Regions from separate parts of the Rummeliibacillus sp. JY-2-4R genome, predicted to be linked through region 1. Evidence: riboswitches for the same ligand, from Rfam matches in the RefSeq annotation. Region 1 holds a riboswitch; the other holds the start of a gene.

Evidence for each region. Region 1 has a riboswitch for glycine ahead of ACWV26_RS08200 (amino acid permease). Riboswitches for the same ligand answer to the same signal wherever they lie in the genome.
Region 2: it holds a riboswitch for glycine, as region 1 does, so the genes downstream of both, gcvT (glycine cleavage system aminomethyltransferase GcvT) here and ACWV26_RS08200 (amino acid permease) in region 1, are expected to answer to the same signal.

What each region holds. Positions count from the first base shown of each region.
Region 1 covers NZ_CM132623.1:1,679,519-1,696,139, forward strand. The annotation lists gene ACWV26_RS08155 (DNA-methyltransferase) at 91-879, shown strand; gene ACWV26_RS08160 (DNA adenine methylase) at 876-1,778, shown strand; gene ACWV26_RS08165 (type II restriction endonuclease) at 1,852-2,763, shown strand; gene ACWV26_RS08170 (type II restriction enzyme) at 3,120-4,406, shown strand; gene ACWV26_RS08175 (helix-hairpin-helix domain-containing protein) at 5,147-5,614, shown strand; gene ACWV26_RS08180 (hypothetical protein) at 6,262-6,426, opposite strand; gene ACWV26_RS08185 (YfhE family protein) at 6,862-6,999, shown strand; gene ACWV26_RS08190 (hypothetical protein) at 7,410-9,380, shown strand; gene ACWV26_RS08195 (pyridoxamine kinase) at 9,925-10,773, shown strand; glycine riboswitch at 11,130-11,231, shown strand; glycine riboswitch at 11,235-11,312, shown strand; gene ACWV26_RS08200 (amino acid permease) at 11,482-12,873, shown strand; glycine riboswitch at 12,962-13,065, shown strand; gene glyA (serine hydroxymethyltransferase) at 13,296-14,546, shown strand; gene gcvT (glycine cleavage system aminomethyltransferase GcvT) at 14,601-15,713, shown strand; gene gcvH (glycine cleavage system protein GcvH) at 15,742-16,137, shown strand; gene gcvPA (aminomethyl-transferring glycine dehydrogenase subunit GcvPA) at 16,139-16,621, shown strand, end outside.
Region 2 covers NZ_CM132623.1:2,625,669-2,642,289, reverse strand. The annotation lists gene ACWV26_RS12940 (LTA synthase family protein) at 1-640, shown strand, start outside; gene ACWV26_RS12935 (DUF2759 domain-containing protein) at 797-979, opposite strand; gene ACWV26_RS12930 (MBL fold metallo-hydrolase) at 1,203-1,841, shown strand; gene ACWV26_RS12925 (DUF2626 family protein) at 1,971-2,213, opposite strand; gene ACWV26_RS12920 (helix-turn-helix transcriptional regulator) at 2,348-3,043, opposite strand; gene comGA (competence type IV pilus ATPase ComGA) at 3,349-4,380, shown strand; gene comGB (competence type IV pilus assembly protein ComGB) at 4,340-5,413, shown strand; gene comGC (competence type IV pilus major pilin ComGC) at 5,431-5,739, shown strand; gene comGD (competence type IV pilus minor pilin ComGD) at 5,714-6,187, shown strand; gene ACWV26_RS12895 (hypothetical protein) at 6,177-6,482, shown strand; gene comGF (competence type IV pilus minor pilin ComGF) at 6,469-6,906, shown strand; gene ACWV26_RS12885 (hypothetical protein) at 6,884-7,111, shown strand; gene ACWV26_RS12880 (shikimate kinase) at 7,258-7,770, shown strand; glycine riboswitch at 7,918-8,013, shown strand; gene gcvT (glycine cleavage system aminomethyltransferase GcvT) at 8,279-9,379, shown strand; gene gcvPA (aminomethyl-transferring glycine dehydrogenase subunit GcvPA) at 9,401-10,750, shown strand; gene gcvPB (aminomethyl-transferring glycine dehydrogenase subunit GcvPB) at 10,743-12,221, shown strand; gene ACWV26_RS12860 (rhodanese-like domain-containing protein) at 12,471-12,851, opposite strand; gene ACWV26_RS12855 (lipoate--protein ligase family protein) at 12,959-13,792, shown strand; gene ACWV26_RS12850 (vitamin B12-dependent ribonucleotide reductase) at 13,963-16,527, shown strand; gene ACWV26_RS12845 (HAD-IA family hydrolase) at 16,609-16,621, shown strand, end outside.

The sequences.
Region 1 (16,621 bases):
ATACAAATATGGAATATATTTATTATTTTGATTTAAAATTAATAGCTAAAACATATGTGGTATAATTTAGCGTTATTAGGGGGTAGTAATTTGATTAATAAAATTTCGCCATATTATGAAATTGAAGGCTGTAAGTTAATAAAAGGTAATTCTTTAGAAATTCTCAAACAAATTCCTGATAATAGTATTGATCTGATATTTGCTGATCCCCCTTACTTCCTCTCAAATGGAGGAATAACTTGTCAAGCAGGCAAAATGGTTTCAGTTGATAAAGGAGAATGGGATAAAGCTAAAGATTTGACAATGGACGAATTCAATTTCGATTTTTTAAAAGAAGCACAAAGAATCATTAAGGATACTGGTTCTATTTGGGTTTCCGGAACATTTCATAATATGTATTCAATTGGCCATTGTATGCAAAAATTAGAAATGAAATTATTAAATAACATTACATGGCAAAAATCTAATCCATCGCCTAATTTAAGCTGTCGTATGTTCACACATTCAACGGAAACAATTATTTGGGCAAGAAAAAACGAAAAAAGTAAGCATTACTTTGATTATGAAGCTATGAAATTGGAAAATAACAACAAACAGATGAAGGATGTTTGGACTTTTTCTACTACTAAATCGAGCGAAAAAAAATTTGGTAAGCATCCTACACAAAAGCCACTAGAGCTATTAATGCGTATTATTAGAGCATCTTCAAAAAAAGGAGATTTAGTTTTAGATCCATTCTTAGGAAGTGGAACTACAGGAGTTGCTTGCGCAAATTTAGAGAGGAATTTTATCGGTATAGACATAGAAAAGGAATATTTAGATATAGCACAAAAGAGAATTTATGATTGTGTTTCAAACTTTCAAGGAGAATTAATATGAGTAAAGAAAAAGCTAATCCATTTGTAAAATGGGCTGGCGGAAAATCTAAATTAGTAGAGACCATTTTAGAAAAAGTTTCCGAGTCAGTCAATTTAAACGAGATGGAACATTATATAGAACCATTTGTTGGTGGGGGAGCTATGTTTTTTTATTTAGCTCAAACTTACAAATTTAAATCAATGACAATTATCGACATTAATTTAGATTTAATTAACACATATAAAGCAATTCAAAAAGATCCAGTGATTTTAATAGAAGGAATGAATTCATTACAAAATGAATATAATTCTTTAGTGGATATTGAGGAAAAAAAATTATTCTTTTATAAAATAAGAGATTTTTTCAATCAGGGTGTAGAAAATTTAGATACTACTATTAATTTTCAACGTGCTGCTCAATTTATTTTTCTAAATAAAACTTGTTTTAATGGATTATATCGAGTTAATAAATCAGGGCGTTTTAATGTTCCTTTTGGTCAAAAGAACAAAATCAATATTTATGATCAAGACAATATTATTAACATCCATGAAATTCTAAAACATACAACAATATTACATGCAAATTATGATAAAGTATTAGAACTTGTAAATTCTAAAACTTTTATTTACTTTGATCCACCATATAAACCTATTACAGCATCCGCTGCATTTACATCGTATGCTAAGGATGGGTTTAATGATGATGATCAGGATGACTTAGCTCAACTTTGTAAAAAGTTAAAACAATTAGGAGTACATTTTGCTGTAAGTAATTCAGATCCCAAAAATCCAGATTCAGACGAACCATATTTTGATAAATTATACGGAGGATTTACAATTCATAGAATATCAGCTGCACGTAATATTGCTGCAAAATCTAAAAGTAGAAGTGCTGTTTCAGAAATCTTGGTAGTTGGATAATTTTAAACCACTAACAATAATTTTTAGTTAGTGGTTTTATTCTTTTAATTAGATGAAAAAGGAGATATTTTAATTGTACACATATAAGGAATATGCATTACTAGCAAAAGAAAAAAGATTTGATTATTTAATAGATTCATTAAGCCTAACAAATAGAACACCACAATATTATGTGAATTGGGAAAAAGTTTATAGAAATTCTAGAGAATTGGAAATTTCTTTGAATACATTAAATTATTTAATTGGAAAAGAAAATGTTTATGATGAAGCATTAAAACTATTTAAAGAGTATCCAAATTTAATTAAAGCATTGCCTATTTTATTAGCAATTAGAGACTATAAATTTGATGTATTATATTTAGATGAAGATGCGAATTTACAATTTGAAAATCTAGACTTTATAAATATTGATTATGAAAATATAGTGAAATACGTAGATTTTGCTGAACAATCAGGAATACTGGATTTTCTTACTAAACATTGTACAAGTAGTTTAGTAGATTATGTTACGGGAGTAGAAGTTGGTCTTGACAGCAATGGAAGAAAAAATCGAAGTGGCACTTTTATGGAACAAATAGTTGAGAAAAAGGTAAAAAGTATTTGCGAAGAAAATGGTCTTGAATATTTGGCTCAAGCTACTTCACCAGCAATAAAACTCAAATGGAATTTTGATATGCCATATAATGAATCTATTAGAGCTCATGATTTTGCAGTATATAATCCTCAAAAAAATAAATTGACAATAATTGAAGTAAATTATTATGGTGGAGGAGGTTCAAAACTAAAATCTGTTTCTGGTGAATTTACTGAAATGAGTAAATTTATATTCAAGAAAAACTCTGATATCCAATTTGTATGGATCACTGATGGCCAAGGATGGCATACAGCAAAAAAACCTTTATATGAGGCCTTTAGTGAAATTAGCTATATCATTAATCTGAATATGTTAAACAACGAGTATTTAGGTGAGATTTTAAGATCATAAGTTTATCAAGGTGTTGTTTGATATATTGAAAAGTGCATAAGAAAAAGTTAATCTAAAGTAGATAAAACAAAAACCACCATAGCCTTTGGTGGTTTTTTATTCCAATATTATAAGAGGATTTGTTTATCTGGATTCCTCAAATGACACAGTAAGCCCTATCGCTTTTTGCAAGCTAATAATGTTAATGGATTCATCAAAACTTTCAAATAATATTGTTGAATTGGATAAAAAGAGCATATAAGTCGCGCTAAGTTCCTTAATTGACTCCATCACAGAGTTATACAGATTTTAACAGACAATCGTTAATTAATAGAAGCGAATTAAAGAGAGTATATAGGAGGGATTGGTAACATACTATGACAAAGAAAATTGGTAAAACTGACAATTCCTGGAATCAATTATTTGAAAGATATGATATAGCAAATGAAGTAGAAGAAAAGGGATTTTATGAAATAACGGCAAATGCTATTAGAGAATATAGAGAACCACGCTTAATGACTAAGTTTGACCACTCTAGTAATCTTCCTCAACAGTTTCAAAAGCATAAGCTTGCTATCCTTCCAAATAGTCGTTCCAGTTACATAATCGGTAAATTTAATGTTTACGAGAAGGTAAAATACAACAAAAGAATTAATCCAAAAAGGTTTGAATTGCCTTCTTATATTGAGTCTATTGATACAAATAACCTATATTCTGAATCTGCGGCTCTTAGCTGCGCATTAGTTGCCGGTCTTATAGATGATGTTGTAGGAGAACCCGTAAAACCAACTGTTTTTGGACGAATGTCTTCAAAAAAATTTAATTTTGATATTAAGACTAAACAAGGAGAATTGGTAAATTTCAACGTAGAAAATTCGCAAATAGAGATAGATGGGGGATACGAGGGTCGTAATAAATTTGTTATAGTAGAAGCTAAAAACACAACTGTTGACGATTTTCTAATAAGACAACTGTATTATCCTTATCGTTTATGGAAATCAAAGTTAGATAAAGCTATAAAACCTGTTTTCTTTACATACTCAAACGATATTTTTAGCTTCTTTAAGTATGAATTTGAGAATCCATATGAATACAATTCAATACATTTGATAGAACAAAGAGATTATATTATTAATTCACAATCTATCACTGTAAAGGATATACATAATTTAGTATTATTCATTGAACCAGTTTCAGAACCCGAAATACCATTCCCGCAGGCCGATAGTTTTGAAAGAGTAATAGACATGTTAGGATTGTTACACGATGGCGACTTAACCTACGACGAAATAACCCAAACCTACGACTTTGACATTAGACAAACGGGTTATTATTCAACTGCTGCAATGTATCTTGGATTGGTGGAGAGATGGAGAGAAAATGGAGTAACTAAGATTCGCCTATCAAAAAAAGGTAAACGAATCATGTCCTACAAACCACGTGAAAAATACCTGGCGCTAGCTGAAGAAATATTGAAGCATATTGCTTTTCGAAATGTCTTTTTAGAAAAACTCAAAAATTCAGCATTAGATAAGAAAAAAATTGCAACTATACTGGAAAGTTCAAACTTGTACAATGTTAATTCACAATCTACTTATATTCGAAGGGCCTCAACAGTAAAAAGCTGGGTAAATTGGATCTGGGAATTGCCTGAAAGATATTAAATTCTTCAAAAGAATAAGATTCAAAAATCCAATGTTTTAATGAATTACCGTTTTTACGATGATAAATTTGATTTAAAAAGGGTTAGAGAGTATAGTTTCACACCAGAAGGATCCGTTTCAAAAGGGTTAACTAATGTAAGGGTGACTGGTGTGGATTTACAAGTTAAGTTTATCGCAAAGTTTCAAAAGGCAATATGGAAATTAACAATGAGTTCAGTATACAGTTTGAATGGGCAATCTTCTTAAGAGCCAATTTGCCAAAAGAAGAATATAAAGTTCAATTAGAACGAAACATCAATTATTTTGGATTGGCAAAAGAAACTTCTAAAAATAGAAATGGATATTGTTGTCTTTAATCCTATATTAAATTTCTTAGGAACAGGTTGATGCAATAATCCAAAAACCGACAGTAAGAATGACATAACGTATCATCTGAACCATGAGTATAAAATTGAGTGGAACGATATAAGCAACATTGAAGAGCGCCAAACAACATTCAATGACATGATAATTGTTGAATTAATTGGGGATGAGGTATAAATTCTAGGTAACCGAAAAAAGTTCTTGAATATATAATAATCCATAGTGTTGCTATTTCATAAGACATGTATAATCCACTCCGCATTGCTATTTGTACTATTTCAGCTGTGGATAAATCAGAAGAGAATTTTTTAAGATTATGGATTTTTGTAGAAAGCAGTTTAAAGAAACTTGAAGAACATGTATGAAAGGTGAAACCTGTGCCGAATTCTACTCCAAAACTTCCTTTGACTAGTGAAGAAAGAGCAAAATTAAAAGCTTGTAAAATTAAATTAAAAGATATTTCGAGTATGGATTTATCAATATTATCTCAATGTTTGGAAGTGACAATGGAGAGGGCAAAATATTTACGAGCTTTAGCTATATTTCAAACCGTTCCTTCTATTGGTCCAAAAGTGGCGCAAAGGGTAGTGGATTTAGGTTACAATTCGCTGAGTGAAATAAAGAACATGAAAGGTTCTGAGTTATTTAATCGTTGGGAAGAAAAGTGTGAATACTGGGAAGATCCCTGCCTAGAAGATGCATTTCGTTGCATTGTCTATTATGCTAACGATCCAGAGAGTGATAAAAGTTGGTTTGATTTTACAGAAGAACGAAAGAATGATCGTAAACAATACGGCTATCCTGATACAAGACCTAAACTCGCATGGTATGAAGTGAAAAACTAATCTGTTTGAAAGAAAGTCTTTTCCTATTAATATAGCTTCGCCTATCCAATAACGAGAATTCATCAAGACACATCATTATCCTCTTTCACTTAGAGGTTTCGCAATAGAAAGCAAAATTTAACTTTAACCTATTCATACTTAGTACGTACTGTGTTCATAAATGTTTTTAAATCCAAAAGCTCTAATCCAAGTCTTACACGGGATTAGAGCTTTTTTATCATTAAATCTAAAATAACCCATCCTTAAGTTATTAACCCTATATGGTATTACTAATATTTCAAATCATAAGACTTCCAATTTTTCCATCTCGTATTTTCACATTGTACCAAACAATTGCCAATCATCACCGTATATTATCTTCGATTTAATTTTATATACCTCGCTAGTCTAAATATTTATAAATAGATTTAATTCGGATTTTTCGGAGACTTAAATTTCATATAGTGAGAGTGCAATTTAGAAAAGAGCGAATAGCAAGATGAAAAGGGAGAATTGGAGCATCAAAAGGGCGAATTAAAGCGTCAAAAGAACGAATTACCAGCAAAAATGAGCGAATTGAATGAGATCCAATTACTCAAACACAAAAAGCCTATTCATTATCCAATAATAATGAGTAGGCTTTCTATGTAGCTAATGGTGAAAAGAGCTTAAATGGCCTGACCATCAACAATAATTTCTCCGGTTTTTTGGTCGTATTGGACTTCACCCATTGGTCCAAGTTCTAATCCTTCAGGCAACTTCTTCGTGTGTACTTCTTGTCTTTCATCTAAGATTGCTAAATATTCTCCATTTACTAAAACTACTTTTGTCATCTACATGCAACTCCTTAATGTTTTAATAATTTAATTTTCTTATGTCATATATATACCCGTGTTTTACTAAATGAAACATCATTTTTATAAAATTCGCTATGACAATATAGTAACTAGTAAGAAAGAGAGCAAGTTTTCAAAGAAAGTTTAAAATTTTGGTAACGAAAACACCATCTGTTTATAAATTTCTTTTCTTTTTATAAACCTCGCCAGTCTATATAAAAAACATTTTGCAATAAGAAAATAACCAACACAACCTATGATTCCAATTAAATAGTAGAAAAACACAAAAAGTTACTCAATTACAGAAATACCTTTTGAAATAATAAATCCTCCTGGTTCATCTTGACTAAATTCATTCATTACAAAAAATAATGGTATATCCATCTATTCCAAAGGAAAAACTTTTAGAAGATAAAGAAAGGAGTGATCATTGTGAAGGACCAAAAGTTACCACCTCAGCATTTCACAACAAAATATAATGGACTAACATCTATGCAAGAAATTCTCTATCGAAAAGATTTTCAACGTGCTGACGCTGCGAATGAGAAGGATAAACGCACGAAAAAGTAATAACAAAAATGAACCTCAAATTTGCTAATTTGAGGTTCATTTTATTTCGGATAATCACATCCTCTAATCCACTTGAATATATCTTCTAATATAACAAGAACCTCCTTACACTAAGTAACACTAGATAAAATAATCGAAATTTCTACATATTAATCTACTCATTCTATTAAAGTATTCATTAAGAATGCTAGCACTAAATAAATCTTTACTAGCACAAAAGTCAGAAAACTAGACAACGATTCGTAAAAGATTTGGACCGAAAGCAATAATTTTTAAAAAAATGAGAGTTTGAAAGATTTAATTAAGGGAAATAAATTATACATTACTGGATATTAGTGGAATTACAGACGGAATTTTATAACATAATTCATCTACTTTTATTTTTGAATAGGAATGAGGAGGAATGGAAGATGGAGGCTCTAGATAAATCAGTATTACCAAATTTTGAACAGACGCTGGATCTGCTTGGACAGGCAGATCCGTATTTGAAAAGCAATTATCAAAAAGAAGTTTTCAGGCAGGCTAGTGAACTAACTCAAACAGAAGAAGGTATAAAGGAATTGTTTCATTATGCTCATCGTTTTGATGAAGCAGGTGTGTTTTTGAATGGACCTTGGGAGAATGCTTCAAAACTTCAAGCACCTCTAGTTGGTGGTTCATTAAAATTAAAAGGTGTGAATTCAATTGTAGAATTGCTTAGTGAGCTGCGAATGCTAGCCATTGCAAAAGGAACATATGAACATAAGGAATTAACTGCCCAAGAAGCAAAAGATTTTTTAAACGAAGTATTAGCTTTAAATCTCGATATTTTATTTCCACCAGAAACAGAAGAGGCGAGAGTGAATGCTGGTGAACATATTGAACGAGCTGAAAGGCTCTTTCATTTCTTAGGGGAGGAACTATCCTTTCAAGCAATTGCTAAGAAAATCGTGTCAGAAATCGACCGTCTTACAATACAGCGTCCAATTATGGTTAATCGAATACTCAACATGATTACGATGGCACAACAGATTATGGAATCAAACATTGATGAGAAAGTGAAATCTTCTCTACAACAATATGTAAATGCTATCACAACGCCAAGTCATTTAAGCAAACATGCGAATGACTTCAATGAATATCGAGCGGCTTTAAAAGATGCCACCAAAAAAGAGTTGGTAAAGGAAGCAGAATCGTTTGGGCTGTCAATCGTCGAAACGGGACTTGTATCCCCTTATCATGCAGTGCTCCTCAGATATTTAGCTCGTGAACATTCTGATTTGTTACCTGCAGCTCTTCAATTGACTGAAATAGGGCAAGCGCTTTTACATGATCATCGTGAGCTTGTTGATGAGTTGATACAAGATTCTATTTATCCGCAAACAGCCCAGTCGATTTATGGACTGGCGAAAGTGTTAAATAGAGGTTTGCTCTCTCAGGAACCGATTACGCTAGGAATTCAACGCTTACTGGAACTTGAGATTCATCCAGAAGTGCAGGAAATCTTGTTAACACCTGAAACAAAGTGCGAGGGATTAACGGCAAATGCTATTCTAGTGTCCGGAACGTTAAGCGTGTTAGGTCAGCCTTTAGGGGTAGGTCAAGGAATGAATCCCACATGTCAGTCTACACGCGCAATTAGCCTATGGTCACAGCATGACGCTGGCCAATTGCTCGAGTTTATTGCACGTGCTGCTAGGGATAACGATATTCATATGGTTTTTGAAGGGGATATTATTCATTCATCTTTATTAGTGGAAGGGGTTGCTTCAGAAATACATCAAGAACTAGATCCAGTATCCAAGGTTTTAGTGAAACATCTTGATAAGATTTATAACGAAATGATGAAAAGGACATTGCTTCGAGGACAGGATGGACATAAATGGGTAAATCCTGAATTTTACGGAGACTGGATTCAACGCGGGTTTGCCAGTATTATTGATCCACTAACAAGAACAGTCATCAATTATTCTAGGTTTGTCCGATTGTTTTATGCCACTCATCATCCTGAGTATAACGATGGGTATGAACTCATATATCCAAACCCTGTAGGTATTTTTATAACGGATATTCATGGCCAGTTGTTGGGGCTTCATGCCGTTTCCATCCAGCGTATTGCCCAAGATAAAGAAGGTGAATATCGGGTTTATTTTTACAATCCGAACAATGACAGTGGCCAAAACTGGGGACAAGGAATTGAGCCGTCTGTAAAAAATCATGGTGAAGAGGAAGGGGAAGCCTCACTTCCATTTGCCCAATTTGTATCTCGTATGTATGTCTTCCACTATAACCCTTATGAACATGGGGACGCATCCCTCGTTGATGTTCAGATTATTGAACAAATTGAAAGCCTTGCAAGAGAGAGTTGGGGAAAACAATATATTTGGCCTCCATCACTATAAACATGAAGAATGAGTTATTTATGAAGGAATACCATTAAAAATCATTATTATGACCGTACGATACACCCACGTCGACGGTCTTTTTGTTTACATATTAAAAGTCACTAGTGTAAACAACTATCTTAAACAGCAACTTTTTTAAAAGTACTATTTACTTTATTGTGTATAATTGAGAGTGAACATCTTTATTTTATAAACCTTGCTAGTCTACTTAAAAAGAAATTCTTTGCATTAAGAGAATGAATTAAACTGGAATTATGTAAATCTTTTTGAATACAAGTTTTTGAAAATATTCATAGGTGTAACAAGCGAACATCCGCGATTTACGATGAATCATCCGCGATTTGAGTTCGATTATTCGTGATTCCAGAAAAAACATCCGCGTTTTAGGAAATATTATCCTCGAATACAACAAATAATGTCCTAATTTAATTAGAATTTAAAGAAGCATTTATGTTTATACATTCTCAACGAATAAAGGATGCTATACTGTTAATAAAGATTTTCTACTTTAATTTTCAAGATATTTAAAATGGAGGCCACTATGAAAAAAGTTGCAGTAATACAGGATTTATCATCTTTTGGAAAATGCTCATTGACAGCTGCTATTCCGGTTCTTTCGGTAATGGGGGTACAAGCGTGTCCTTTGCCAACTGCTATTTTGTCTGCGCAGACCGGTTATTCGAGCTTTTTTTGCGAAGATTTTACAGATAAAATGCACTATTTTGAAGATGAATGGACCAAGATGAATGTAAGTTTTGATGGCATCTATACTGGTTTTGTAACGGGTCGGGAGCAAATTAATAATATTTTCCGCTTTTTAGAGACATTTAAATCAGATAAAACACGGTTGCTAGTAGATCCCGTAATGGGAGATATGGGCGAGGCTTATAAGCTTTTTACAGAGGAATTGCTTATGCGCATGAGGGAACTGGTGAAATGTGCAAATGTGATCACACCGAATGTAACGGAATGTTGTTTATTAACCGGGTTATCTTATGAGAAGTTACATAGTTATACAAACGAAAAAGACTTCCTACAAACCATTGAGGAAGCAGGAAACACATTGCAGCAAGAAACAGGTGCACAAGTGATTATTACGGGCGTCAATCCACCAAATGAAAATTCAAATGAGCGTTATATTGGAAATATGTATTTGGATGGAAATAGAACGTTTTATAATGCAATGCCGTACAACGGGCAAAGCTATTCTGGTACAGGAGACTTATTTGCCTCCGTCATTATGGGTGGCATGATGCGCGGAGAGGATTTGGAAGAATCGGTCCAACTTGCTGAAAAATTTCTTAACAAGGCTATTCAAGATTCTTCTATGGAAGAAATTCCAAAAGTAGAAGGCGTGAACTTCGAAAAATATTTAGGGATGTTATTATAAAATGATAGTAAAAACACCACAAGGATGGGTAATTGTTATCCCGCCTTGTGGTGTTTTGAATTTTTAAGGTAGCTAGCTTTATATAAACCACATGAGGATTTGGGATAAATGAGTGAAAATAATCCTAATTACATTCCTTTATTTGTAATATTCGAAATTTTTAGAAAAAATATATTTCTTTTTTGTGAACTTTGAAATATAATAAATGAAAGCCCTTTATTAATAGTTTGATGAAGGGTGGTAACCACTATTGAAATCAAAAAAGTGGGTTACTGAAAGAATACGTTTTGAATTATATGAATTTTGTAAAATATCTAACGTATTCCTGTATTATAACACAAAAACAAAATATGCGGATGATTATATTGGGAGAGAGTGAAGAGAAACACCACCGAAGGAGCAAATTCCAAAAAAACCATTGGAGTAAATCTCTCAGGTAAATGAACCAATATAGGACGCAACTCTGGAGAGTGCAAGTTATTGCCACCAAAGGGGACCCACGAAGCTTGTGGGATAAACTTTCAGGTAAAAGGACAGAGAAGGTGATTAGGCCTTCTTCTGTTCTTTTTTTTGTTGAGAAGAAGGGGGAATTTGTTTTCATTGTTTAACAATTGTCGTGAAACTCTTAGTTTTTTGGAAGGGGCTAGTAATCTACAATGATCACTAGTTTCCTAGATTCAAATTTATTAAAGTTGAGAGGATGATCGTATGGAACAACAACAATTACAAAGAGGTCTAAAAAACAGACACGTACAACTTATTGCTATTGGTGGTGCTATTGGAACAGGGTTATTTCTTGGTGCTGGTAAGTCAATTCATTTAGCAGGACCATCTATCTTATTTGCTTACATGATTACAGGTATTATTTGTTTCTTAATCATGCGTGCACTAGGAGAATTACTATTATCTAACTTAAACTATCATTCGTTTGTTGATTTTGTAGATGATTATTTAGGGGATATGGCAGCATTTATTACTGGATGGACCTATTGGTTTTGCTGGGTTTCCATTGCGATGGCTGATTTAACAGCAGTTGGCATTTATACGCAGTATTGGTTCCCTAATGTACCGCAGTGGATGCCAGGTTTAATCGCACTTGTCATCTTGTTATGTATGAATCTTGCTACTGTTAAGCTTTTCGGTGAAATGGAGTTCTGGTTCGCATTAGTTAAAGTTATCGCGATTATTGCTCTTATTGTCGTTGGGGTTGTCATGATTATAAAAGGCTTCAATACAGATTCGGGTGCAGCTAGTTTCACGAATCTATGGAGTCATGATGGATGGTTCCCAAATGGTATGAATGGCTTTATACTATCATTCCAAATGGTCGTTTTCGCGTTTGTTGGTATTGAACTTGTAGGTCTTACAGCTGGTGAAACAGAAGATCCTGAAAAAGTAATTCCAAAAGCCATCAATAACATTCCTATTCGAGTGATCATTTTCTACATTGGTGCACTTATTGTTATTATGAGTGTTTATCCGTGGAGCGCACTTGATCCTGCGAAGAGCCCATTTGTACAAGTCTTTGCGTCAGTTGGTATCGCTGCAGCTGCAGGTATTATCAATTTCGTTGTACTAACATCCGCAGCTTCTGCATGTAATAGCGGTATTTTCAGTACAAGCCGAATGGTCTTTTCATTAGCAAGAGAAAAAAATGCACCTGCAAAATTTGCCAAACTGGATGCACGTAAAGTGCCTTCTAATGCATTGTTCTTCTCAAGTACGATTATTTTAATATCAGTTATTTTGAATTATTTAATTCCAGAAGGGGTATTCACGCTAATTACTAGTGTTTCTACAGTATGTTTTATCTTTATTTGGGGAATCACAGTGATTTGTCACATGAAATATCGCAAAACAAGACCAGAACTAGCAAAAGCAAACAAATTTAAAATGCCACTATATCCAGTTGCAAATTATGTAATCCTTGCTTTTCTTGCATTTGTACTTGTGGTACTTGCATTTGCGCAAGACACTCGTGTTGCCTTATTCGTAACGCCTGTTTGGTTTATCATGTTGATTGCCGTTTATAAGCTAAGAAAGCCAAATGCAGAAATGGTGGATCAAACAACTGAGGAATCATTTGTAGAAGAAATTTGATTAAAGAAGAAAATATATGAAAATAAAAAATAAATATTGACATCACGCAATATTGAAATTATTCTGAATATACAAAACAATATTGCGGATGATGGTTGTAGGAGAGTGCATTAAGCAAACGCCACCGAAGGAGCAAGTTCTAAAAAAACCCTTGGAACAAATCTCTCAGGTAGAAGGAACTACAACCGGACGCACCTCTGGAGAGCGCGACATAGTATTACGCCACCAACGGGGAAGACTCCATAAACAAAGGAGTTAAACTCTCAGGTAAAAGGACAGAGAAGGGATCAAGCTACGGCTTCCCTTTTCTGTCCTTTTTTGCGTCCAAAAAAGGTTTGTCTATACATAGAAAAGTAGATTCGTAGTAAGGTGAAGTGCTATTGTTTGGTACTACCAAAACCAAATTTGAAGGAGGAATTTACATGAGTTTACGACAAAATGATTCAGCCATCTTTGCAGCAATTGAACAGGAAAGTAATCGACAACATCAAACACTGGAGTTGATCGCATCAGAAAACTTTGTAAGCGAAGATGTGCTAGAAGCGATGGGAAGTGTCATGACAAACAAATACGCAGAAGGCTATCCAGGTAAACGTTACTATGGCGGATGTGAATTTGTTGATGTAGCAGAACAAACAGCAATTGAGCGCCTAACGAAATTGTTTGGTGCAAAATATGCTAATGTTCAACCACATTCAGGTGCACAAGCAAACCTTGCCGTATTTTATGCATTACTTGAACCAGGCGACAAAGTGATGGGGATGAATCTTTCTCATGGCGGTCACTTAACTCATGGTAGCCCTGTTAGCATTTCAGGTAAATGGTTTGACATTGTATCCTATGGCGTAAAAGAAGATACGCAATTGATAGATTACGATGAACTAGAAGAAATCGCGAAAAAAGAGAAACCAAAATTGATTATTGCTGGTGCAAGTGCCTACCCAAGAGTCATAGATTTTGCTCGCTTTAAAGAAATTGCTGATCTAGTAGGAGCAAAATTCATGGTGGATATGGCACATATTGCTGGTCTTGTTGCAGCAGGACTTCATCCATCACCAATTCCATATGCAGATGTCGTTACAAGTACAACACATAAAACATTGAGAGGACCACGCGGCGGAATCATCTTAACAAATGATGATGAGTTAATCAAAAAAATCAATAAAGCCGTATTCCCAGGTATTCAAGGTGGACCATTAATGCACATCATTGCTGCTAAAGCGGTTGCTTTCAATGAAGCATTACAACCAAGCTTCAAAACTTATGCACAGCAAATCATTGAAAATGCTCAAACTTTAAGCGAAACATTGAAAAAAGAAGGGGCATCACTTGTTTCTGGTGGCACTGATAATCATATAGTCCTTTTAGATTTACGCCCATGGAACTTAACTGGGAAAGTTGCTGAAAAGTTATTAGAAGAAGCAGGAATCACAGTCAATAAAAACACAATTCCATTTGATCCGGAGAGCCCATTTGTCACAAGCGGTATTCGTATGGGAACAGCTGCTTTAACTACACGTGGCATGAAGCAAGAGGAAATGGTGAAAATAGGTGAAGTTATTGCTTCAGTCCTAAAGAGTAACGGAGACGAAGACGTTCTTAAAAAAGCAAAAGAGACAACAAAAGCCATTTGCGAAGCATTCCCATTGGTTCAACAACCAGTGAACGTATAAGAGGATAACTGAAATAACAATTATTGCGCAGGAAATTTAATCGGAGGTGCCAAAATGAGTATTGAAACAACTTTAAAACGAACGCCACTATTTGAATCATATAAAAAATCTGGAGCAAAGGTCATTGACTTTGGCGGCTGGGAACTTCCAGTACAGTTTTCAAGCATTATAGAAGAGCATGAAGCAGTTCGAAATGTTGCCGGACTATTTGATGTATCCCATATGGGAGAAATACTTATTGATGGAAAAGATGCAGAAAGCTATATCAACTATCTCGTTACGAATGATGTAACGAAGATTGCCATCAATAAGGCACAATACACAGCTATGTGCTACCCAGATGGTACTACAGTGGACGACTTACTTGTTTACAAATTAGCAGATGAAAAATATTTGCTTGTAGTAAATGCAGCAAACATTGAAAAAGATTATGACTGGATGAAGCAAAATGTAAAAGGCGAAGTGACACTTCAAAATATTTCAAATGATGTGGCTCAACTTGCGATTCAAGGTCCAAAGGCAGAAGCTATTTTACAAAAATTAACGGATACAGACTTAAGCCAAATCGGCAGCTTCCAATTTGCTCAACATGTCAAAATTGAAGAGATTACAGATGTTCTAGTATCTCGTACAGGATACACAGGTGAAGATGGCTTTGAACTATATTTAGCAGCCCAACAAGCAGAAGCTCTTTGGGAAAAGCTTCTTGAAAATGGTAGTGCAGATGGTTTAAAACCATGTGGATTAGGTGCACGTGACACACTTCGTTTAGAAGCACGTCTTGCACTTTATGGGCAAGAGCTTTCAAACGAAATTAGCCCACTTGAAGCAGGGATCGGATTTGCTGTCAAAACAGCTAAAGAATGCGATTTTATTGGAAAAGAAAGCCTATTAAAACAAAAAGAAGAAGGATTAAAACGAAAAATAGTTGGGATTGAAGTAACAGGAAGAGGCATTCCTCGTCATGGTTACAAAGTATTTTCAGAAAGTGAAGAAGAAATTGGATTTATCACATCTGGAACTAAGTCTCCAACTTTAAATAAAAGTTTAGGTCTTGCGCTGATCTCTACAGAACAAGCGAAAGAGGGAACACAGCTAAAAGTGGAAGTTCGAAATAAATTGATTGACGCGGTTGTTGTGAAAACACCGTTTTATAAAAAAGGATAGAAAACATTGGTGAAGGGGAGAAAAAATAATGACGAATGTAACAGCAAATTTACTATTTAATCAGGACCATGAGTGGGTATTACCATTAGAAGGAAATCGCGTGCGTATAGGAATCTCTGAATTTGCACAAGAGCAATTAGGAGATATCGTTTTTGTTGAAAACCCTGAAATTGATACTGAAGTAACAGCAAATGAATCTATGGGATCAATCGAGTCTGTTAAAGCCGTTTCTGATGTTTTTTCTCCTGTAACAGGCACAATCGTTCGTGTAAACGAGGCCTTAGAAGATACGCCTGAGTCAATTAATGAAGAGCCGTATGAAGCAGGTTGGTTAGTTGAAGTGGAATTATCCAATCCAGAAGAATTAGAATCTCTTTTAAATGAAGGTGAATACCAAGCATTTATCAACGAAGGAGAGGAATAAGATGACCAATACGTATAGATATCTTCCTGATACGAAACAAGATCAAGAGGAAATGCTTTCGTTTTTAAACGTGTCTTCTGTCGACGAATTATTTGAAGATATTCCACATAGCATTCGCTTAGAAGGTGAGCTTAACATTCCAGATGCAGATCCAGAACCTGTTCTCATGAAAAAAATGAATGAACTTGCTGGGCGTAACATTAATGTAAACCAGTATCCAACTTTCCTTGGAGCGGGTACGTATGATCACTATATTCCGAGTGTAGTGGATCATATGATTTCACGTTCTGAATTTTATACAGCCTATACACCGTATCAACCAGAAATTAGCCAAGGGGAATTACAAGCGATTTTCGAATTCCAAACAATGGTTAGTGAATTAACAGGAATGGATGTGGCCAACTCTTCTATGTACGATGGTTTCACATCTCTTGCAGAAGCTGCTTCCCTTGCAGTTGCGTCAACAAGACGAAAAAAAGTACTT
Region 2 (16,621 bases), 950 kb from region 1:
TCCAGAGGACCAATTTATTAAACCATACACATCTAGTGACAATACTGTAAATCGCTATTTCCAAACTGTACGATATACAGATGAAGCAATTAAAGAGTTATTTAAAGATCTAAAAGCATCTGGATTATACGATAATTCTATTATTGTTATGTATGGTGACCACTATGGTATTTCAGAAAACCATAATAAAGCTATGGCTCAATATTTAGGAAAAGATTCAATAACACCCTTTGATTCTGCACAACTTCAAAAAGTTCCATTCTTTATCCATATACCACATTCAGGTATAGGTAAACAAATGCATGAAGTTGCTGGTCAAATGGACGTAAGACCGACTGTGTTACATTTATTAGGTGTCGACACATCAAATGATTTACAAATGGGTACAGATTTATTCTCAAAAGATCATAAAAACTTTGTAGCGTTCCGTGATGGACGATTCGTAACAGATAAATTTTTATATGCAGGAGAAGTATGTTACGACAAGAAAACTGGTGAACAAACTGAGTCGAAAAACTGTGATCCATATATTGATCAAGCTTCTAAAAAACTGTATTATTCTGATAAAATCATTAATGGTGACTTGCTCCGTTTCTACGATAAGGAAAAAGCAAAATCCAATGTTAGTAGTAAAAAGTAAATTTTAATCATATTGATAGCCACATAGCTAATCGACTAGCTATGTGGCTTTTTATTTTATATTAAAGATTGAATCAATGTTAACTTTAGTCATAAACCTTCTAAAAAACAAAAAAAGATATCCTGAAACAGGATATCTTTTTTACTACTATAAATATTAGTGATGAAGGCTTGGTGGAAAACCTTGATGTAGGACAGTCATCACAACGAACCATCCGAACACTGCAAAAGCTGCGAAGTTAAAAATAATTCCAAGAATAGCTTTTTCTTTAATGCTTTGCACAGTGCCAACAAGACCTAGAATTGCAACTAGGCCAAAAATAACCATTAATAAGTTCAATATAGACACTCCTTTCGACATCAGAAAATGAATGTCGCAAACAATATTCCTCCTCTATTGTAAAGCTATTTATTACTTTTGTCGAGAACTAAAAGTATCGGAAATTTGAAAGTGGTGATAAGTTGGAATTTTTCAATCAATTTTTAATTCTTTTTATAAATTTGAACCTTCAACAATAGTAGCTGAATTTATTTATCTGTATAATGTAGAAGAGGTGATGAAAATGTTGAACGTTCGTACATTTCCACTTGGGCCAGTTCAAGCAAATTGCTATGTCATTAGTAATTCAGAAAATGAATGCTTGGTTATTGATCCTGGTGGTGAAGGAGAAAAATTTGTAAAACAATTAAGAGCACTTAATCTGAAACCGCTTGCTATTCTTTTAACGCATGCACATTTCGACCATATTGGTGGTGTTGATGCTGTAAGAGAAGCCTTCAAAATACCAGTTTACTTGCATAAAAAGGAATCTAGTTGGTTGCAAGATCCTAAAAAGAATGGCTCGGCTAAATATGCAGAAATACCTGATATTATTATTGAGCCTACTGACCAATTAATCAGCGAAGAGAAAATAGTAGAGAAGGGTAATTTCAGCTTTGAAATTTTGCATACTCCTGGTCATTCGCCAGGAAGCATTACATTCTTATTTAAGAATGAGGGATTTGCAATTGTAGGGGATACACTATTTGAGGGAAGTATCGGCAGAACAGATTTACCGGAAGGGAATAGTAAGCAACTCTTATCATCAATTCATGACAAGTTATTAACACTTGATGAAGAGACAATTATTTATCCAGGTCATGGGAATCCTACTAGAGTAGATATTGAAATGGAATTAAATCCTTTTTTAAATGGATTTTAGATTAAAAAAGCTTAATTAGCCATATCATTTGTTTATATGATGTTACTTTCCTTAACATGGATAAAAAATATTGCGAATAAAAACTAAGAGAAAACAAAAAGACAGTCAAGTGACTGTCTTTTTGAACTATTAATGTTCTAAACCTGGTACGTGAATGAATGTAGCGTAATACGTGAATCCAGCAAAGAATACTGTTAAGTACGCACCAAAAATGTACATATACATACGTTCTGTAAGGTTTAAAAAGCCTAATAGAAGGAAAAATCCTGTGTTAGCTACGAATAATAGCGAAACCTCTTTCATACCACCTAAATAAAACATAACTGCGAAAATACCTGTCCAGAAGCCGAGCACTTTATACATATTGTCCATGTACGATTCCCTCCTTTACGTAGACACAATAATCTCATAATTATTATAAATGATTTTCATGATACATGTAAACCGCGAGTTAAAAGACTTCGTGAAATTAGTGTATAGTATAAGCAAAAATATAGTATATTTTGTTATATCTCAACATGATAAGTACAATAATCACAACTATTTGTCATACTTTCAATTTGAAGAAAATCCTTTACTTCAAAAAGGTAATCAAACTGTCCTGTTAGATACGATTCATGTAGATCACATATTAGTTGTGAATGCTTTTCTACTTCATTTAGAAATGGACAATTATAAACAGCAAAGGAAATCGTCCTTCCATTTGGTGTATCCTTTATTAGAGGTACGTAGCCAATTAATGATGCCGCTTCGGTGATATACTCAACTTTTTGTTCAAATGTTAAGAGGTTTTTATCTTTGCCATGACTTGAGAGAAGATTTTCCATAACTTCAGTTCCTTTTTTATGGCAAATTTTCTTTCCAATACGTTTGGCATCTTCACCAAATTCTGAGAGAATCTCAAGTGTCCAATCTAATAGCTCATTATAATTTCGTTTTGGAAAAGACAAAGTTATGCCTTCTTGTGCGGCTTTATACTTTCTTCCTGGCCGACCACCCTTACCGGTTTTTTCATATTCCGAATTAATTATCTCAATCTCATTTAACTTCGTCAAATGGAGTCTCGCTACATTAGGGTGAATTTGAAAGCGTTCCGCAATATCCTGAACAGAAAAGGCCCTCTTTTCTTGAAGCATAAATTGATATATAGAAAATCTTGTCTCATCAGATAGTGTACTGGTAACTTTAAGTTGATTAATCATATAACTATTTCACCTCCAGTGTAATCATTATTATTATAATTCAATAATGTAATAATACAATTTTATCAGTAATAAAGGTTTTATACTTCTGTAAATTATGATTTTTTTGTGTTATTTAGGGATTGCACCTCTATAAACAATCGAAATATCAAATATTTCAGTTCTATTGTACTAAAGTTGTTGAGCGATGGGAAAATAGTCATGTGCTTTGTAGAAATAAATCCTTCCTTTTCCAATATAGACCATGTATAATATTGTTAACAGGTAACGAGCGGTCATTACTTGTAAGGTTGAAGGGAGGGAATATGTCTGTTACTGAAACAATAATTGAACAAAAAGTTATGCATCTACTCCAAAAAGCAATAAAATTTGGTGCATCAGATTTACACGTTATGCCAACAGAAAATCTATATGAAATATATTTTAGAAAGTACGGCCAGCTAAATGCGGCTGGAAAACTTCCCCAAGACTTAGGAGATCGAATGATTTCTTATTTGAAATTTTTATCCTCATTAGATATTAGTGAAAAAAGAAAACCCCAAAGTGGCTCATTCGAGCAAAAATACAACAATCAACAGATTTCTTTTCGTGTATCAACATTACCATCAGTTTTTTTAAAAGAAAGTCTTGTAATTCGCATCATGCTTCAAAATCGTACATTGCCTATATCTGCGTTAAGTTTATTTTCTGATTCAGCAAAACTATTAGTTCAACTCGCAGAAAAACCTCAAGGTATTTTATTTGTAACTGGTCCAACTGGAAGTGGAAAATCAACAACTTTATATTCTTTAATCAATCATCTAGCGAGTAATCATCATAAACATATTATTTCTTTGGAAGATCCAGTAGAAAATAATCAATCGAATTTACTACAAATTCAAGTGAATGAAAGAGCTGGAGTAACCTATGCGGTCGGATTAAAAGCAATTTTAAGACATTCCCCCGACGTGATTATGATTGGTGAAATACGAGATCGTGAAACGGCAGAAATCGCAATCGAAGCTGTATTAACTGGTCATTTTGTTGTTACGACAATTCATAGTAAAGACACAGTAGGGTGCATTTATCGTTTATTAGATTTAGGAATATCACTTGAAGAACTTAAACAAACAGTTTTAGGTGTTGTTGCACAGCGGCTTGTTTACTCCAATACGATGCAACAAACAAAAGCTATTTATGAAATACTAGCAAATCAATTTTTAGAGGATGCTTTTAGAGCTATTGAATATGGACATTCTTATCAACTTCCTGATGAATATACATTAAAAGGACAGTTGGAAAAGGGGGTAAGATCTGGTGCAATTACCCTTAGACCTAAGGAAAAAACATATAGATAATATGTTTAACAAAAGAAAAGCTCCGTTAAGAGAGCCTGCACAATTATTAAAAAAGATGAGTGTTCTGTTAAAAGAAGGATATACATTTTCAGATTCTTTATTTATGTTAATGCCTCATCATATTAAGAATATGTCTGAGATAGAAAATCATCTTTTGAAGCAATTACGAAATGGATCGTCAATGACAGATGTTCTGAAAGTATTAGGAATACCCAATATTTATCTAATGACCATATTAGTTGCAGAACAGCACGGGAAAACAGTACAAGCATTACACACCGTAGCAATTCAATTGGAAAAGAAAGAACGGAATAGGCAACAATTATTAAAATTACTAACATACCCAATCATGCTATTTATATTTCTAATCTTGCTATTTTGGGCTTTTAGAACGTACTTTTTACCGAATATGTCGTTTATGATGAATAATCGAGCTTCAGAAGGTAATGTTCAATTGACATTATCCTCATTCTTTTTACACTTACCAGATTTATTTATAATTTTAGCTGTTTTATTTGTTTCACTATTAATTTTCTTCTGGAGTTGGCTACGGAAAAAGACTCTAAAAGAACGGTTGGACTTATTGTTGAAAATTCCAGTTGTGAATCGAAATTTCAAATTACAATTGACTCGACAATTTTCTTATGAATTAGGAGGGCTAATTGAAAGTGGAATATCTATGCAGGAAGCGCTCGAAATTCTTCAAAAACAGAAATTGCAACCCTATTTAGCGAAAATTGCAGAAATGATTCAGAAGAGAATAATCTTTGGAGAGTCCTTATCAACTGCGATTGAGAGAGAAAATTGTTTTTATAAGGGATTTAATGCACATGTCCTCCATGGTGAACAAGGAGGGAATTTAGGGAGAGAATTACAGATTTATAGTGAATTTCTTGTTAAACGAACAGAAAATAACGTAGAGCGGACTCTTGCTTTTGTCCAACCATTACTTTTTCTGATCGTTGCACTTTGTATCTTAGGCGCTTATTTAGCTATTTTATTGCCAATGTACGAAATGATGGATCTTATTTAAAAGGGGGAGTGTGATTTATGAAAATAATGAATCAAAAAGGTTTTACTTTAATTGAGATGTTAATCGTGCTTTTTATCATTGCCATATTAGTTCTCATTGCCATTCCGAATGTTACTAAACATTTTGCAACAGTCGATCAAAAGGGGTGTGACGCATATGTCAAAATGGTACAAGGACAGGTAGAAGCTTACAGAATTGATTTAGGAGAATATCCTTCATCAACTAGCCAATTAGCAGATGCAGAATATCTAATGACGGGTGATTCGAATACTTGTAAAGGGAAAACGATTACGATTACTGATGGCAAAGTTGAAGTCTCAGATTAAACGTATTTACAAAAATCAAAAAGGTTTTACATTGATTGAGATGTTATTAGTTCTTTCAATTACTATGATTATTTGTATGATTGGTATTAATGTATGTAAGAAACAATTTGATCGACAACTAGAGGACCGCTTTATCCAAGAATTGAAAACTGATATAGAATTGACTCAGGCCTTGTCATATGAGTATAAAAGCTCTACGTATTTATATGTTCCAAAAGAATTAAGTGAAATTCGAATTTATGTATCGAAAATAAATAAAGAAAAGCCGATAATTGTTAGACAATATTCAAAAAAAATCCGATATCATCATACTGGTAATATAAATGTTGTACAATTTTCAGAAAACCATACGGTCGCTAAGGCGGGGACCATGGTTTTTAGTGTAAACGGTAGGCTTACGAAACTCATTGTGTATCTAGGCGAAGGAAGGGTAAAAATTGTTCAATGAAAAAGGACATTCGTTGCCAGAATCATTACTGGCATTTGTCATTGTTATGCTTATATTTGGAACATTATTGCCGTTCTTTTATCGTCTTGAGACATCCCTTTATAGCAAAAAGTTAAGTCTTCATGCTGCAGAAGCAGCATTGTATGCAGCTGGCAATATTAAAAAGTTTCAAAAATATCAAGGTGAAATTGAGATAGATGAAGTGATTTATTATTGGGAAGGAGACGAAAGTCAAGTTTGTATACAATACACAAATATAAAAAGCGAAAGGCTATGTGTAAATGCGAATCCTTAGTTTAAAGGAAGAAGGGGGTTTTACATTATTAGATTCATTGCTCCAACTAATGATTTTGGTTCTGTTTGCCCATTTCTTTTTACTATTTTGTACTTGGTATAGTCAAAAAAGCAAAGGAATTCTTAATAGTAGTGAATTGCAATGGGAGTTGTTCGCATTTCAATTACAAAATGAATTAACCGAAGCAGAAGAAATTTATTATGATAAGAAGAGTATTCATTATTTCACCGAAAATAGAGGGGATGTAGCAGTGCATGCAATCGGAATGGGTGAATTAAGACGAGACGAAGGGTATCAACCTTTATTATTTGGAATTCGAGATGCTAATTTTGACTATCGTAATTATGTGGTCAATATGTCTGTCTACTTTGCAAATGGGGATGAAAGGAGTAGAGTATATATTGTACCGAATGTTCAGAAATGAAGAGGGTTTTTTACTGTTAACTGCATTGATTTTCCTATTTTTTGTTACAAATTTACTGTTATCTGCTAGTACATCATATGAATCACATTATAGAGCATATGATGCTTTGAAAATCGCAGCTATTGATCAAACAAAAATCGTATTAAACTCTATTCAATTAGAAAATGAAAATATTGAAAATAAAACGGTTAGTAGCTCAAATTAATATGAATATTTGACATAAACTCCTAAATTTCTTATATTTTTTCTCATCCTTGAATGATTTATTGGAATCGACAAGTGTTCATGCTACTATAAATAAAAGTGATATAAAGTTGTAAGGCATTTGCTTTGTCTAAGAAGGTGAGAAAAATGAGAAAAGTATATTTAGTTGGCTTTATGGGGAGTGGGAAAAGCGCAATTGGCAGAAGACTCAGTTATTTTCTAAGAATGCCATATTACGACATGGATAAAGAAATCGTGAGAAGGGAAAAAATGGCTATTCCAGAGATTTTCGAGCAAAAAGGGGAAGATTATTTTCGTAAAATAGAAACGGAATTTTTGCGAGACTTCCGAGATGAATTTTGCATTATTTCAACTGGTGGTGGAGTTGCGATGAATGCAGAAAATAGAAGAATTATGCGACAAACTGGATTAGTGTTATTTTTAGATGCGACTTTTCCTGATATTTGGAAGAGAATTCACAAAGACAAAAATCGACCTATTGTTCAACGTTCAACGAAACAAGAGTTAGAAGATTTGTTTTACCAGCGTAGAAGATATTATAAAAGTTCAACACATATAACGATACGAACTGAAGGAAGATCATTAAGACAAATTGTTGAATACGCAGCATTCCAAATTACCAGACTGAAAGGCGAATGATTTTACGGTCTGTAAGTTTATTATTCGTCTTTGAAACATTTTTCATAAACTTATTGCAGTTTTCGTAATTCAATGTTAGGATATAGTCAAGCAATCCTGTTATAGAACATTGAAATGAAATGAACCAAGATTTATTCTTGGAAGCGGATGATTGTACGGGGAGAGAACGCAAAAATTGCGTCGCCGAAGGAGCAAGTAGCAAAGTGCTATGAATCTCTCAGGCAAAAAGACTCGTAAGGGACGCAACTCTGGAGAGAGCTACTCTAAGTAGCCACCAAAGAGGCCAACCGTAATGGTTAAACTTTCAGGTGCATGGGACAGAGAAATCCAAAAATTGGATTTCTCTGTCTTTTTATTTAAATGCTGAACGCGTCCGAACGAAGGAAGATAGCCTAAGTACGTCGAATCGTACGGCGTACTTAGGCTATCGAAATCACATCATACTGTGTACTTTCGAGGACCTGGCGCGTGGAGCTGGATAAGACTATGAGGATTAGGGGGCAACAAAATGGGAACAGAATTAAAACATACACCATTATTTGATTCATATGCAAAATATGGCGGTAAAACAATTGATTTTGGTGGATGGGATTTACCTGTGCAATTTTCTTCTATTAAAGCTGAACATGAAGCTGTTCGCAAAAATGCGGGGTTATTCGATGTTTCGCATATGGGAGAAATCTTTGTTGAAGGTTCAGATAGTTTAGCTTATTTGCAAAATTTAGTGACAAATGATGTTTCAAAAGTTGCAATCAATCAAACACAATATACAACAATGTGTTATGAAGATGGTGGAGTTGTAGATGATTTACTAATCTACAAACTAGAAGAAGCTAAGTATTTATTAGTTGTAAATGCAGCAAATATTGAAAAAGATTTTGATTGGATGAAAAAACAGGCTTTTGGAGATGTGACAATCACAAATCGTTCAAGTGAATTCGGTCAATTAGCACTTCAAGGACCTATTGCATTAGAAGTGTTACAACAATTAACTGAAACGAATCTTCAAGAAATCAAACCATTCCGTTTACAACAACATGTAAATATAAAAGGCTACGATACTTTAGTATCTCGTACTGGTTATACTGGCGAAGATGGTTTCGAAATATATGCTTCCAATGATGCAATTGTTGCACTTTGGGATTTAATCTTACAAGCTGGAGAATCAAAGGGAGTTCTTCCTTGTGGTTTAGGTGCACGTGATACTCTTCGATTTGAATCATGCCTTCCATTGTATGGACAAGAATTATCAAATACTATTTCACCACTTGAAGCAGGTATTAACTTTGTCGTGAAATTAAATAAAGAAGATTTCATCGGTAAGGATGCATTACTCGCTCAAAAGGAAAATGGTGTGCCAAGAAAAAGTATTGGCATTGAAATGATTGACAAAGGGATCCCTCGTCATGGATATAAAGTCTATAAAGGGGAAGAAGAAATCGGTGAGGTAACAACAGGTACACAATCGCCACTAACTAAACGTAATATTGGGTTAGCACTTGTGAAAAGTGAATATGCGGTTGTGGGCCAAGAATTAGAGATTGAAATTCGAAATCGTAGACTTAAGGTAAAAACGGTAGAAACACCTTTTTATAAACGCCAAAAATAAAGTGAAGAGAGGTTTTATTGCATGAAACATCGCTATTTACCAATGACTGAACAAGATCAGCAAGATATGTTAAAGGTTATTGGTGTATCATCAGTTGATGAATTATTCGCTGACATCCCAGAAAAGATCCGATTTAAAGGTGAATACAATATCAAACCTGCAAAATCAGAAACAGCATTATTAAAAGAATTAGCTCAACTTGCAAAACAAAATGCAAATAGTGATGAGTATGTCTCATTCCTAGGAGCAGGTGTGTATGATCACTATAAACCTGTTATTGTAGACCATGTCATTTCTCGTTCTGAATTTTATACTGCTTATACACCATATCAACCTGAAATTTCTCAAGGGGAATTGCAAGCAATCTTTGAATTCCAAACAATGATTGCTGAACTAACAGGTATGGATCTTGCAAACTCTTCTATGTACGATGGAGGAACAGCACTTGCAGAAGCCGGAATGCTAGCCGCAGGTCAAACTCGTCGAAAAAAACTGTTAGTATCAGAAGCGGTACATCCAATTGCCCAAGATGTTGTAAAAACTTACGCATATGGTCAATCCATTGAAGTGGTTACTGTACCGTTAAAAGATGGGAAAACAGACTTAGAAGTGCTTGAAAGTTTAATTGATAATAATACTGCAGGTGTCATGGTACAATATCCAAACTTCTATGGACAAATCGAAAATGTTCAGGCAATTTCTGATGCAATTCATGCAGTGAAAGGTCTTTCAATTATTTCAAGCAATCCATTATCATTGGGAATTCTAACACCTCCTGGCAAAATGGGAGCAGATATTACAGTTGGAGATGCTCAACCATTTGGTATTCCTGAAGCTTTTGGTGGTCCACATTGCGGTTACTTTGCTACAACTACAAAATTAATGCGTAAGGTTCCTGGTCGTCTAATTGGAGAAACAGTAGATGAAGAAGGCCGTCGTGGTTTTGTACTAACGCTACAAGCACGTGAACAACATATTCGTCGTGAAAAAGCTACTTCTAATATTTGCTCTAACCAAGCATTAAATGCATTAGCAGCGTCTGTAGCAATGACAGCACTTGGTAAAAAAGGTGTTCAAGAAATGGCAAAACAAAATATTCTAAAAACGCATTATGCAAAAGAAGCTTTTGTACGTGCTGGATTTGAAGTACCTTTCAATGGCGCTCATTTCAATGAAATTGTTGTTAAAGTAAATGGTTCAGTTGAAGAATTGAATACAGCTTTATTGACAAAAGGTATAATTGGTGGCTTTAATTTAGGTAAAGTAAAACCTGAATTAGAAAACCATGTATTAATTGCTGTTACTGAACAACGTACAAAAGAAGAAATTGATGCACTTGTTCAAGAAATGGGGGCTCTTCAACATGCATAAGGAAAATCAACCGCTTGTATTCGAATTATCTAAAGAGGGTCGCGTAGGTTATAGTTTACCTGAATTAGATGTTCCAGAATTAGAATTATCTACTATTTTACCAACAGCAGCTATTCGTGAGGAAGAGGCTGAATTACCAGAGCTATCTGAATTAGATATCATGCGTCACTATACAGCACTATCACGCCGTAACCATGGTGTGGATTCAGGATTCTATCCACTTGGTTCATGTACAATGAAATACAATCCAAAGATTAATGAATCTGTTGCAAGATTCCCTGGTTTTGCAAATATTCATCCTTTACAAGAAGAAAATTCAGTGCAAGGTGCACTTGAATTAATGTATGATTTACAACAACATTTAATCGAAATTACGGGTATGGATGAAGTAACACTTCAACCAGCTGCTGGTGCTCATGGCGAATGGACTGCACTTATGATGATCCGTGCATTCCATGAGACAAATGGAGACTTTGGACGTACTAAAGTGATTGTGCCTGACTCAGCGCATGGAACAAACCCAGCATCTGCATCTGTAGCAGGATTTGATATCGTCACTGTAAAGTCTGATGAAAATGGTCTTGTAAGTCTTGAAGATTTGCGCAATGTTGTAGGTCCAGATACTGCTGCTTTAATGCTTACAAACCCAAATACACTAGGACTATTTGAAGGAAATATTCTAGAAATAGCAGATATCGTTCACGGTGTTGGTGGTAAAGTTTACTATGATGGCGCGAACCTTAATGCGGTAATGTCAAAAGCGCGTCCTGGAGATATGGGATTTGACTGTGTTCATTTAAACTTACACAAGACATTTACTGGTCCTCATGGCGGCGGTGGTCCTGGTTCTGGTCCTGTTGGTGTTAAAGAGGATTTGATTCCATTTTTACCAAAACCAGTGCTAGTTAAAACAGAACAAGGATATCATTTTGATTATAACCGTCCACAATCTATTGGCCGTGTAAAACCTTACTATGGTAACTTTGGTATAAATGTACGTGCATATACTTATATTCGTTCCATGGGTCCAGATGGCTTAAAAGCTGTTACAGAAAATGCTGTTATTAACGCGAACTATATGATGCGCCGTTTACAACCATATTATGAATTACCTTACAATCGTCATTGTAAACATGAATTTGTATTAAGTGGTAGTCGTCAGAAAAAACTGGGCGTACGTACGCTTGATATCGCAAAAAGACTGCTAGACTTTGGCTATCATCCACCAACAACTTACTTCCCATTAAATGTGGAAGAGGGTTTAATGATTGAGCCAACTGAAACAGAATCTAAAGAAACATTAGATGCTTTCTGCGATGCGATGATTCAAATTGCAAAAGAAGCAGAAGAATCACCAGAGATTGTTCAAGAAGCGCCACACACAACTGTTATCAGTCGTCTAGATGAAACACGCGCTGCACGTCAACCAGTCTTAAAATACGTAAAACCTGCAAATCTTGTTGAAGCATAATTCAATTGATTAATTATTCAGACGAGGATTCTCCAATCCTAATAGGAATGGAGATGAATCGTCTTTTGTTTATGTAAGATTTATATTAAAAATTGTAAATTTATGTTTTAATCTATTTGGAATAAATATATATAGATTTGAGTTTCTTCCTATTATATATATTTAGGAAATGATATGGGAAATAAATAATGTAAAAAGAAAAAAGCCATTTCTTTTTTTGGAAATGACTTTCTTTTTTTGAAGAAAAGATTATTTAACTTTAATTTTACCGTGCCAATTTTTGTAGCCGCCTTCTAATTGATAAACTTCATTATATCCTTTTTTCTTTAAAAACATGGCAGCACGTGCACTACGTGTAGCATTTTGGCAGTAAAGGTACACAGGTTTATCAGGACGAAGCTCATGAAATCTATTACGCAATTGCGTAGTAGGTAAGTTACGAGCACCTAAAATATGGCCACTCTCAAATTCTTTTAATTCACGAACATCGATTAATTGCGCTTTACGATATCCTTGTTTAAATTCTTCTTCATTTAGTGTAGTAACTGCTTTTTTTAAGCGGAAAGCGTTAATTAATGCGTAAATAATGATTACGCCAAGAACGATTAATATTGAATATAACCAACTCAAAATGACTTACCCCTTTCTATCTATAAATATTATTATAAAAGAAGAACTGGCGATAGTCCAATGACTTTGATAAAATAGAAAAGTTGATATAAAAGGGAGACGATAAAATGAAAACAAAGTGGTATTTTATAAATTCTGGACCTTGTAGCCCATCTTACAATATGGCTTTAGACCAAGCATTACTACATTGGCATAGTAAAGGCTTAATTCCTCCGGTTATTCGTTTTTATGAATGGAATCCTGCAACACTATCAATCGGTTATTTTCAACGAGCACAAAAAGATATCGATTTTGAACAATTACATAAATTAAATTTAGGCTTCGTAAGGCGCCCAACAGGTGGTCGTGCAGTTTTACATGAGCATGAACTTACCTATAGCGTCATTGTTTCCGAAGAATACCCAGACATGCCTAAAACGATTACAGAAGCTTATAGAGTAATCAGTGAAGGTTTATTATTAGGTTTCCGTAACCTTGGCTTGGATGCTTATTTTTCCATACCTGATTCCGATGAAAAAAGAGAAATATTGAAAAAACCTAAGAGTGCAGTTTGTTTTGATGCACCAAGTTGGTATGAACTTGTCGTAGAAGGAAAAAAAGTTGCGGGTAGTGCTCAAACAAGACAAGAAGGCGTAATTTTACAACATGGCTCAATATTAATAGATTTAGATGATGAAAAATTGATATCTCTTTTCAAATTTCCATCAGAAGCTTCGAAAGAACGTATGCGCAAACATTTACCACAAAAAGCAATTGCAATTAATCAATTAGCGAGTCGTAAAGTAGATGTTGAAACTTGCACAAAAGCATTCCACAAAGGATTTGAGGATGCACTAGATATTGAATTAGTTCCATATGAATTGACACAAGAACAACAAGATTATGTTGAAAATCTTGCAAAAACTCGTTATGAAAATGACGAATGGAATTTTAGAAAATAATAGGTTTTTAGACTTATTTTTCATAAGTTTTTAAATAAAATGTCGATAAAGGTAGATATGACAAGGATTCTCGCAAAAACTCTCTATTTGCATTTATTATCAATATATAGTATTGTTATTAAATGAATTAGCACTACATATTGTGTTTTAATAAATAGGGAGGCGATGATATGGTACTTGCATCACAGCATAATCATCAAACAATCGACATTGAACAATTAAATAAGGACATACAACAATTCCCCCAAGTCCATCCTATAACAGAAGAAATGCACATTACGCATAAAGGTGTTTCTAAATTAGTGATGATTGACCGTTATTCTTTCAAAGATACTGAAAAGAAGACATTAAAAGCGGGGGATTTTGTTGTTTTAACAGTAAAAGCAGATCCGAAGTTTCCTGCTCGCGGTCTAGGATATATCGTTTCAATTGATGGAGAGAATAAGAAGGCGAAAGTGTTAATAGAAGAGGATTATCGTAGCGCAATAGATGATCCAGAAGAGCAAGTTGCAGGAATTGTTACTCGTTCATTAGATGTCATTGAAAAGCCTCTAGAAGTGTTTTACGAACAAATAGCAAAGCGTAATGCAACTGGTTTAGCATCTGTAGAAAAAACAGAAGAAAAACGAAAAGAATGGTATGAGAAATTCTATCAACAACTTGTAAGTCTTAACTTTATCCCAGCAGGACGAGTTATCTATGGGGCTGGTTCTGGCACTGAAGTAACTTACTTTAACTGTTATGTAATGCCGTTTGTACCTGATTCACGTGAAGGAATTAGTGATCACCGAAAACAAGTAATGGAAATTATGAGCCGCGGTGGTGGGGTTGGTACTAATGGTTCAACATTACGTCCACGCAATACGTTAGCTCGTGGTGTAAATGGTAAATCTTCAGGATCTGTTTCTTGGTTAGATGATATTGCTAAACTGACACATCTTGTTGAACAAGGTGGTTCTCGTCGTGGCGCACAAATGATTATGCTAAGTTGTAATCACCCTGATATTTTTGAATTTATCATTTCGAAAATGCAAAACCCTCGAATTTTAAGATTCTTAATAGAAAATACAAAAGATGATGAAATCAAACGCTTAGCTAAAGAAAAACTAAAATTTAAGCCTTTAACAGAGCAAGAAAAAGCTATGTATCAAGGTATACTAAACTATAAAAATATTCCAGGCTTTGGTGGCTTCAATGAAATGATTTTCAAAGACGCTGAAACAAAACTACGTGATGGCGGTACTTACAGTGTAAACAATCCAGAATTCTTAACTGGTGCGAATATATCCGTTACTTTGACAAATGATTTTATGGAAGCAGTAGAAAATGACAAAGATTATGATTTACGATTCCCATTTGTAGAAGACTATGATGAAAAAGAGATGGAGTCATATAACACAGAATGGCATAAATGTGGTGATGTCCGTGAATGGGAAGCGATGGGACATGCAGTTCGCACATACCGAACGATCAAAGCGCGTGAACTTTGGAATTTGATTAATATCTGTGCAACGTATTCGGCCGAACCAGGTATTTTCTTTATTGACAACGCAAATGATATGACAAATGCTAAAAGTTATGGACAAAAAGTTGTAGCTACAAATCCTTGTGGGGAACAACCTTTAGCGCCTTATTCTGTATGTAATTTAGCAGCAGTGAATCTTGCTCAATTTGCAGATAAAGAGACAAAAACAGTGGATTTTGAAGCATTAAAAGAAACTGTTCGTGTAGGTGTGCGAATGCAAGATAACGTAATTGATGCAACACCATACTTCTTAGAAGAAAACCGTGTGCAAGCATTAGGTGAACGACGCGTCGGCCTAGGTGTAATGGGTTTAGCAGATTTACTAATTTACTGTGAAAAAGAGTACGGCTCAGAAGAAGGTAATATTTTAGTAGATGAAATCTTCAAAGCCATCGCGGTGACTGCATATGAAACATCAACAGAGCTTGCAAAAGAACGCGGAAGTTTCCCGTTCTTAGTGGGGAAAAGCGATGGAGAAACTGCCGAACTTCGTAAACGTTATATCGAAACAGGCTATATGAAGAAAATGCCAGAAGACATCCGTCAAGCAGTACTTGAAAGTGGTATTCGTAATTCCCATCTATTAACAGTAGCTCCTACTGGTTCTACGGGAACAATGGTTGGCGTTTCAACTGGTTTAGAACCATACTTCTCATTTACTTACTATCGCAGTGGTAGACTTGGTAAATTTATCGAAGTGAAAGCAGATATTGTACAAGAATACTTGACAGCACATCCAGATGCCGATGAAAACAACCTACCTGAATGGTTTGTTACGGCAATGGAATTAGCTCCGGAAGCACATGCGGATGTACAATGTATCATTCAACGTTGGATTGATAGCTCTATTTCTAAAACGGTTAATGCTCCTCGTGGATATACTGTTGAACAAGTACAAAAAGTATATGAACGTTTATACAATGGTGGAGCAAAAGGTGGTACTGTTTATGTTGACGGTAGCCGTGATTCACAAGTACTTACACTGAAAGCAGAAGAAAATGTTATGGATGACATCATGACAGAAGAAAAAGTGGTAGAAAAACGCCCAATAGTACTAGTTGATACAATTCAAGATTTACGTTCAACAAATGTGACAATTGGTTCTGAAGTAGGAAACACTTGCCCTGTTTGTCGCCAAGGTACAGTCGAAGAATTAGGTGGCTGCAACACTTGCACAAATTGTGGCGCCCAACTAAAATGTGGACTATAATTCTTTATATTGAATTCAAATTGAAAATCCAAGTATGTATTAAAAGCATACTTGGATTTTCTTACATTGGAGTGAAACAAATTGAATATTTTAT